2 regions of the Candidatus Thiodiazotropha sp. CDECU1 genome follow, and region 1 is predicted to be linked to the other one. Evidence: predicted binding sites of a transcription regulator. Region 1 holds the regulator's gene; the other holds the start of a gene.
What was found. The regulator sigma-54, encoded in region 1, starts transcription at its own class of promoters, with help from an activator protein. The targets are predictions, from matches to a motif close to TGGCANGNTNCNTGCTT.
Positions count from the first base shown of each region.

Region 2: a site for sigma-54 is predicted at 2,617-2,633, ahead of R2K28_RS09390 (PEP-CTERM sorting domain-containing protein). Genes of this name have one in related genera too.

Region 1 is NZ_OY734020.1:4,119,006-4,123,205, reverse strand. It holds gene lptB (LPS export ABC transporter ATP-binding protein) at 1-561, shown strand, start outside; gene R2K28_RS18845 (RNA polymerase factor sigma-54) at 755-2,242, shown strand; gene hpf (ribosome hibernation-promoting factor, HPF/YfiA family) at 2,414-2,734, shown strand; gene ptsN (PTS IIA-like nitrogen regulatory protein PtsN) at 2,764-3,231, shown strand; gene hprK (HPr(Ser) kinase/phosphatase) at 3,231-4,169, shown strand; gene rapZ (RNase adapter RapZ) at 4,180-4,200, shown strand, end outside.
Region 2 is NZ_OY734020.1:2,071,975-2,076,174, reverse strand. It holds gene R2K28_RS09400 (phosphate ABC transporter ATP-binding protein) at 174-953, shown strand; gene R2K28_RS09395 (class I SAM-dependent methyltransferase) at 961-1,794, opposite strand; gene R2K28_RS09390 (PEP-CTERM sorting domain-containing protein) at 2,026-2,547, opposite strand; gene R2K28_RS09385 (hypothetical protein) at 2,959-3,261, shown strand; gene R2K28_RS09380 (c-type cytochrome) at 3,270-3,662, shown strand; gene R2K28_RS09375 (transposase) at 3,934-4,200, shown strand, end outside.

The DNA.
Region 1 (4,200 bases):
GATAGTGGGGAGATACTCCTGGATGGAGAGGTATTGACCGATCAGGTGATGCATAAACGGGCACGCAGCGGTATCGGCTATCTGGCTCAGGAGCCATCGGTTTTTCGCCGCCTGAGTGTGGAGCAGAATATTCTTGCGATCCTGGAGACCCAGGAGCAGCTGGATGCCGCCAGACGCCGTGAGCTGTGTGACGAGCTGTTACTGGAGTTAGGTATCGGGCACTTGAGGGAAAGCCTGGCAATGAGCCTCTCCGGGGGTGAGCGCAGGCGTCTGGAGATTGCCAGGGCCCTCTCCATTCGGCCGCGCTTTATATTATTGGATGAACCCTTTGCCGGTGTCGATCCCATTGCGGTCATCGATATCAAGAAGATCATTCAGCACCTGAAGGCCCTGCAAATAGGCGTCCTGATTACGGATCATAATGTCAGAGAGACCCTGGATATCTGTGATCGGGCCTATATCATCAACAGCGGTCGCGTGTTGGCTGAGGGCTCCACGGGAGAGATACTTCAGAACGAGGAGGTTCGAAGTGTCTATCTCGGTGAGGATTTTTCCATGTAGCAGACTGAGGGGGCTTGGTTATCCTGTTGATTTTAAATGAATTACAGGATTAATCCTTGAATGGTTCGGGCATTGGGCAAGGTAATGCAGTGGGATTCAGCCAAGAAATATATTTTTCCTCTGCGGCGTTTTTTAGCTAGAATGAAATTAAAGACATACAAATAACATACCAGGTCCAAAGATAACATCTGCGATGAAGCAGGCCCTACAGCTCCGGCTCGGTCAACATCTAACCATGACACCTCAATTGCAGCAGGCAATACGCCTGCTGCAACTCTCCGCGCTCGACCTGAGTCAGGAGGTTCAGGAGGTGATGGAGACCAACCCCATGCTCGAAGTGGAAGAGGAGTTTGGTCAACAGAACACCACCAAGGAGGGGGAGGCCGCTGACAGCGGGGTGTCGGAGCAATCTGCGGCGGTTGATGCGAACAGCAACGACATCAACAACGAACGTGAAATTAAGACTGATGCGCCCCAAGCGACGGAGGAACTGCCGGTCGATAGCGAATGGAGCGATGTCTACGACAGTTATCAGCCCACTTCAAGCGGTGGTGGCGAGACGAACGATCACGACTATTTGATGCACAATAGTAGTGCCACAACCCTGCATGACCATCTGGTATGGCAGATGAACCTGACGCCTTTCTCACCCCAGGATATCGCAATCGCCACAAACATCATCGACGGCATCAATGAGGATGGCTATTACACCGGTGATCCGGAGGAGGTGCTGGAGTCGCTCAACGATGAAGAGGCCACCATTGAGGATATCAATGCGGTGTTGCACCGGATCCAGGCGTTCGACCCGCCTGGCGTGGGGGCCCAGGGCCCTCAGGACTGTCTCCTCATCCAGTTGAATCAACTACCCGAATCGACCGCCTATCGGCAGTTGGCAATCAAGCTTTGCAGGGACTATTTCAATCTTTTGACCGCGCAGGATCAAAATCAGATCATACGCAGGATGAAGATCAATCAGGATGAGCTTGTGGCGGTGATGCAGCTGATTCGTACACTTAATCCCCACCCGGGTTCACTGATTGCCAGCAGCGAGCCGGATTATGTCATACCCGATGTGTTCGTGAGCAAGCAAAACGGTCGCTGGATAGTCGAGCTGAATGGCGAGGTGACGCCAAAATTGCGGGTGAACACAGGTTATGCCAATTTGATCAGGCGCGCGGATCAGAGCGAAGACAACACCTTTCTGAAGAACCATTTACAGGAAGCTCGTTGGTTCATTAAGAGTTTGATGAGTAGAAACGAGACTATTTTACGCGTAGCGAGTAAAATCGTAGAGTATCAAAGGGGGTTTTTCGAACATGGAGAAGAGGCGATGAAGCCTCTGGTTTTGAGGGATATCGCTGAGGCGTTGGAAATGCACGAATCGACCATATCCCGTGTGACAACCCAGAAATACATGCATACACCCAGGGGGACACTGGAGTTCAAGTATTTCTTTTCCAGCCATGTCAGCACCAGTGCGGGAGGTGAGTGCTCGTCTACAGCGATTCGCGCGCTGATAAAGAAAATGATAGCCGCTGAGATTCCCAACAAGCCTCTCAGTGACAACAAGATTGCCGCTCTTTTGTCTGATCAGGGTATCGAAGTCGCCCGTCGGACAGTGGCAAAGTACCGAGAGTCGATGGGTATTCCTCCATCGAACGAACGTAAGCGTCTGATATAGGAGTTATTTGAGCGACGAATCGCAGGTTGTTAACAGCGATCCCTTTGCGGATGCAGCCAGGCACGAGGCTTATGCGGATTGCTGCACAGCATATACTGAAAGTACGATTGGTCCTCAATTAGTGACATCAGGCAGGGTGATGGGTAACCTCATCTAAGATAGGAGAAAATTATGCAAATTAGCGTGACCGGTCATCATGTGGATGTAACCGATGCCTTGAAAAGCTATGTAGACAATAAGTTTGAACGTCTTGAGCGCCATTTTGATAATGTGATCAATGTCCACGTTATCTTGAGCGTGGAGAAAATGAGGCAGAAGGCAGAAGCTACAATGCAAGTGAACGGTGCGAGTGTTTATGCGGACTCTGTACAGGAAGATATGTATGCAGCCATCGATCTGCTCACGGATAGACTCGATAGGCAGGTGTTGAAACACAAGGAGAAAATGAAAAGTCATCGCGCCGGTAGCGGCGTTAAGTATGCGTCTGAGTAATACGGGCTGATTGAACTGGCGAGGTCTCCATGTTTCCAAACGGCTATCTTGTGGAAGAACGGATCGGTTGCAAAGTGGAGGCTGCCAGCAAGAAGCGCGTATTGGAACAGCTCGGTCAGCGCTTGGCCGAGGCTGTTCCCGATCTCAATCAAGATCTGGTATTTGATGCGCTCCTCGAGCGTGAAAGGCTGGGTAGCACCGGTCTGGGCAAGGGTATCGCCCTGCCCCACGCCCGCATGCCGCAAATCACTGGAGCGCTTGCAGCGTTTATCCAGCTCCCCGAGGGAATCGATTTCGACGCAATCGATAATCAGCCGGTTGATCTTGCCTTTGCAATGTTGGTTCCGGAGGAGGCAACCGACGAACATCTGCAGCTTTTGGCCAAGTTGGCGCAGATGTTCGATGATGAGGAGTTCTGCACTGCCCTGAGGCAGGCGGCAAGCGCACATGATCTTTATGAACTGATCCAGCAACGGGAAGCTATAATCTCTGCTTAATGAAGCCAATCTATACCATTCGGGATCTCTATGATGAGTTGGCCAGCGAACTTTCGCTGACCTGGAATGGTGAGGGGGGAGACGCGGAGATTGTGGTGGATATCGAGCTGCAGCATGGAAGGCAGCCCGCTGGCCCCCTCAACTTGATCAGGCCCAATCAGATCCAGGTCATCGGGCCACCGGAAAGGAAACATCTGCTGAGTGAGGAAAAGGATGCCTATCATGAATACCTACAGGTTCTATTCAAGGCCTCACCGGCCGCGCTTATATTTACCGATGGTTTAAAACCACTTCAAGAGTGTGAGGGACAGGCCATGGATAGGAATGTCGCACTTTTCTATACCCCGCAATCCGATAATCAGGTGATAAAACGCCTGGTGGAACGCTTCAGCCAGCCGGTGGGTGAAAAGCTGCTGGTACATGGGGTCTATATGGAGGTCCTGGGCAGGGGAGTGCTGTTCAGCGGTGATCCGGCGATCGGTAAAAGCGAACTCGCACTGGCGCTCATTTCCCGCGGACATTGTCTAATTGCGGATGACGCAACGGAGCTCTATAAATCAGCCAGTAAAACACTCATCGGTCGTTGTCCGAAGGTTTTACAGGATTTTCTGGAAGTGCGTGGACTGGGCATGATCAATATCCGCGCCATGTTCGGTAACAGCGCCATCAAACCCAATAAAGAGTTGCACTTGATCATTGATCTGCTGCATTTCGATGACAAGAAACTACATGATATGGATCGTCTCGAAGGCTGTCATTCAACAAGAACCTTGCTCGGGGTTGAAATCCCGATGACAAGCCTGCCGGTTGCCGCCGGTCGTAACCTGGCTATCCTGGTTGAAACCGCTGTGCGCCAGCATATGCTGATGCTCGATGGCTATAATGCCACTCAGGATTTCATTGAACGACAACAGATCTATATCGATCAGGATGAATAAAGCAGCCGACATGTCTGATTGGTTCAAATTG
Region 2 (4,200 bases), 2.0 Mb from region 1:
CCCGTCAGCATACCCCAAGGGCACTTCCTTCGGGCGCATGGAACTGCTGTCGGTGCGTCGGAGAAAGACAACCGTCAGGTGCCGAGGGTCAGAAAAGTACTCCTTGTTACAGAATTGAAAACTGCAAATACTGAGAAACTTCTGCCAGTTACAAACAAACACAAGCTAATACAATGAATGAACAAGCACCCGAGTTAGCCATCAAAACCAGCAAGCTCAACCTATGGTATGGGACCTTCCAGGCCCTCTTCGATGTCGATCTCAATATCCGCAACGGTATGATCACCTCGATGATTGGACCCTCCGGTTGTGGCAAGTCGACCTTCCTGCGCAGCGTCAACCGCATTAACGAACGACTCGGCTATGTGCGTATCGAAGGCAACATCGATGTCATGGACAAGAACATCTACGATCCGGACGTGGAACTCGTCCAGGTACGCAAACAGATCGGCATGGTATTCCAACGGCCGAACCCCTTACCTATGTCGATACGCGACAATATTCTGTTCGGTCACCGCATCCATGCCAAAAAAGCAGGATCATCGAACTCCGACGAGGATGAGATTGTCGAATCCGCACTGCAGCAGGTGCTGTTATGGGACAAGGTAAAAGACCGGCTCAACCAGAAGGGAACCGAACTCTCCCTGGAAGAGCAACAGAAGCTATGCATCGCGCGGCTTCTGCCGGTAAAGCCGAGTGTACTGTTAATGGATGAGCCCTGCTCCGCCCTCGACCCTAAAGGTACCGCCGCCGTCGAGGAACTTATCTGGGAACTGCGTGGCAAATACACCATCCTCATCGTCACCCACAACATGGCGCAGGCCAGGCGTGCCAGTGAAGAGTGTATCTTCATGTTGATGGGCAAGGTTGTGGAGCACCAGGCAACTGAAGACTTGTTTGTTACGCCGGATAAGAAAGAGACTGCGGATTATATTGAGGGGCGTTATGGGTGATGAATTTTCAGATTTTTTCAAAATTCAGACGATACACTGCATAACCATTCAGGTCTCTTGCAAATAGATTCAGCATCAACCAGCTGACAAATTTCGGTATTTTCACTTCATCCCAAAGGAGACCCAGCTCTCCTGCCCGTTTGAACATTGGAGTGCGTTCAATCTCTTTATAGTCATGCTCAAAGAAAATCTTCTCCGGCAAATCGGGTCTTTCCGTGAATCTACCACCGGATGCTACGAGTTTTGAATGAACACTCTGCGCAAACTTTGTAAAAAAACGCTTTGTCATCAAATCGCAATAGAGTACGTGCCTGGGAAACAATCCTTGGATGCTACAAATTGTTTTTCTGATCGCCTCCGGTTCCAGATACATGAATACGCCTTCAATAATAATAACTGTTAAATTCTCGCTACTTTCTTCTCTAAGCTTCTCAGACAAAGAATCATGGGTAAAGTCAATTGAAATCCGACTTAGTGGGTTAGAACACTCCTGCACTGGCAACCTTTCATTTTTGTAGTTGATTATCTGTGGTTCATCAATTTCTATCCATATGCCTCCCTTTGATCGATACGGTCGAGTATCGAATCCTGCACCAACAGTGATAATCGTCAGCTTATTATTTTCAGCTAATTCGGTAGCAAGATAATCATCAATAAGTCGGCACCTCACGATATTCGATATGTTAGGCATTTTCTCCGACTTGAACGGCTCGAATATCTGTTTGCCCCTCTCATCCATGAATCTTTCTGCATAGACATCCTTGCAGATTGAGCGATTTTTCCTGGCATCCTCCATCCGTATGCCACAGCAGTAGTAAGCAGTATTTGATATTGTGTTCACTCTGCCACTCCTTATCTGTTTGCCTTACGTTTGGATATACTCTCCGAACCAATGCCATTTATAATCCCTGCATATTCTCGGTTTATATATCCTATCGATGGTTATAGATCTATAGTGCAATTTATAAAAGCATAGTAAACGGAAATAAACTGGTGAAATAAACTGTTAAATGGGATTTATAGATTGGTAAAAAAAAAGAGGGGCGTGAGCCCCCCTCAGTGCATGGAGGTGCTAAATTGTTGATCGACGAATACGAGCAACGCCTATACCGACTATACCTGCTCCCAGAAGAAGTAGTGTAGAGGGTTCAGGTACATTCGAATTTGTATTTGTACCTGTATATGTCTGGATGGCAAAGACCGCTTCCGCACGACTCATGTCAAGCTGGCGCTCACCACTATCTATATCCAGGGTAATGCTGTGATCATCAAACGAAAAGTCTGTCAATCCAGACACAAAGGTGTTTGAAGTCATTGTCACGCCTGTGATGACATCATTAAAATCACTAAATATGTAATCACCAAATCCACTCCAGGAAATCAGGTTCGTGACAGAGACGGTTAAAAGGTTCTCGTCAAAATCGAAATCCATATAACCACCATGTGCCTCAAACTCAATTCCCGCACCAATTATGGCAGTACCCGGTGTCAGTGTGTTTCCTGACCCATTGATCGTATCGCCTATCATTATTGCTTGTGCGGTGAATGGGAGCCCAAGCAAACCCGTAAGAACTGTTTTGAGTATCCGTTTCATATCAATATCTCCTTTCTCCTTTGATTATTTCTTACACTTAACATCCATTTCTCCGATGAATAGGAAATAGAGCACTATTCATGCCGCACAATAAAATCAGCGAGTTATAAAATACCCGAAAATATTCGTGTAAATTAATCCGACGATATTGAAGATTGAGTTTTTGGAGAGAACAAAGGACACAAGCCTGCTTGTTGAATATTTACTTCAAACTTGCCAAAAAACATGCTGAAGGGTGATCTGCCCCAATCCTTTTATGCGTATCGAAACCCGATGCATGAGACAGTGGAAGAGTTGTGATTCTCGGCAGATTAATAACCCCAGACTAAACCTAGTTGAAAGCCATGCTTGCTGCTCCATATACTTCTATTTACCCGACGATTAAGTATGTCGTGTTAATCGGAGATTAGCGTGAAGATAATCATTACCCTCGCACTCTTAGTATCAGTCGGTTCCTGGGCCTTTCTCGGATTGACCTTTGCCAACCTGTTGTCGGGTTATTTCGAAGAGCGCACATGTTTGACAGACTGCGTAAAGACTTACTATTTCGCGGCAGGCGCTTTGGGATTGCTCGGCGCAGTGCTCGCTGCCTATGCATGGATACGTTCAGGATTCAGCGGCTGGCATTTTCTCTCTTTGGTGGTAACAGCACTCCCCTTTAGCATTGTTACAGGCATCTTCACCATTGGCACACTGGGAACCATGTCCCACTAAGCGTAGCCATGTCACGAATCTTACCCATTGCAATTTGTCTCTATCTGCTTGGCGGGTGCAGTGAGCAGGCGCCTCAAGAGGAATCTGTTGTGGATATGCCACGTTTCGCGGAAGAGCACCTGGCAAAGGGACGCGGCATCTGGATGGGGACCTGTCGCAACTGCCACCTGATGGGCGTCTCGGGTGCACCTGCGGTGACAGATGCAACTGCATGGGCACCACGAATCGAAAAAGGCGCCCCCAGCCTCTACCAAAGTGCCCTGAACGGCATCAAGGGAAGCGACGACAAGTTTCGCATGCCGCCCCGGGGTGGGAACAACCGGCTCAAGGATGAACAGATCAGACAGGCGGTAGACTACATGATTGCATCAGTTGGGGTTCTGACAGAGAACAGCAAATAAGATTCTTGGCACTACCTTTCAATCTGGCGACCTCATGAATGGATGTCTGCAATACTTGGCAAGACTCGTAAAACCAGGACACCATTGACACGCCAGATCCATCTAAAAATTGTACTCGATTCCATATTAAATCACACCATGATCGACCAGAAGAATTATCAACAAAAACATCACTACTATAGTATATTAAGACAGTCACCATTTGAAAAGAGCATTCAGGTGCATTAAAGTCAGGCGGCACAAGGAATGTAACCATGCCACGGAGCCGGCCATGACGATATCGCGCAAGCAACAGATCTGTCTTGAAGAAACCCCCTATTACCATTGTGTATCGCGCTGTGTGCGCCGCGCCTTCCTGTGCGGAGAGGATGAATTAACCGGTCGTAGCTACGAACACCGTAGAGACTGGATAGTGGAAAAGCTCAAGCAGCTGGATGGGGTATTCTCAATCTCGATCTGCGCTTATGCCGTGATGCACAATCACACCCATACGGTGCTGAAGATCGACCGGGAAGCTGCTTTAAACTGGCATGATGAA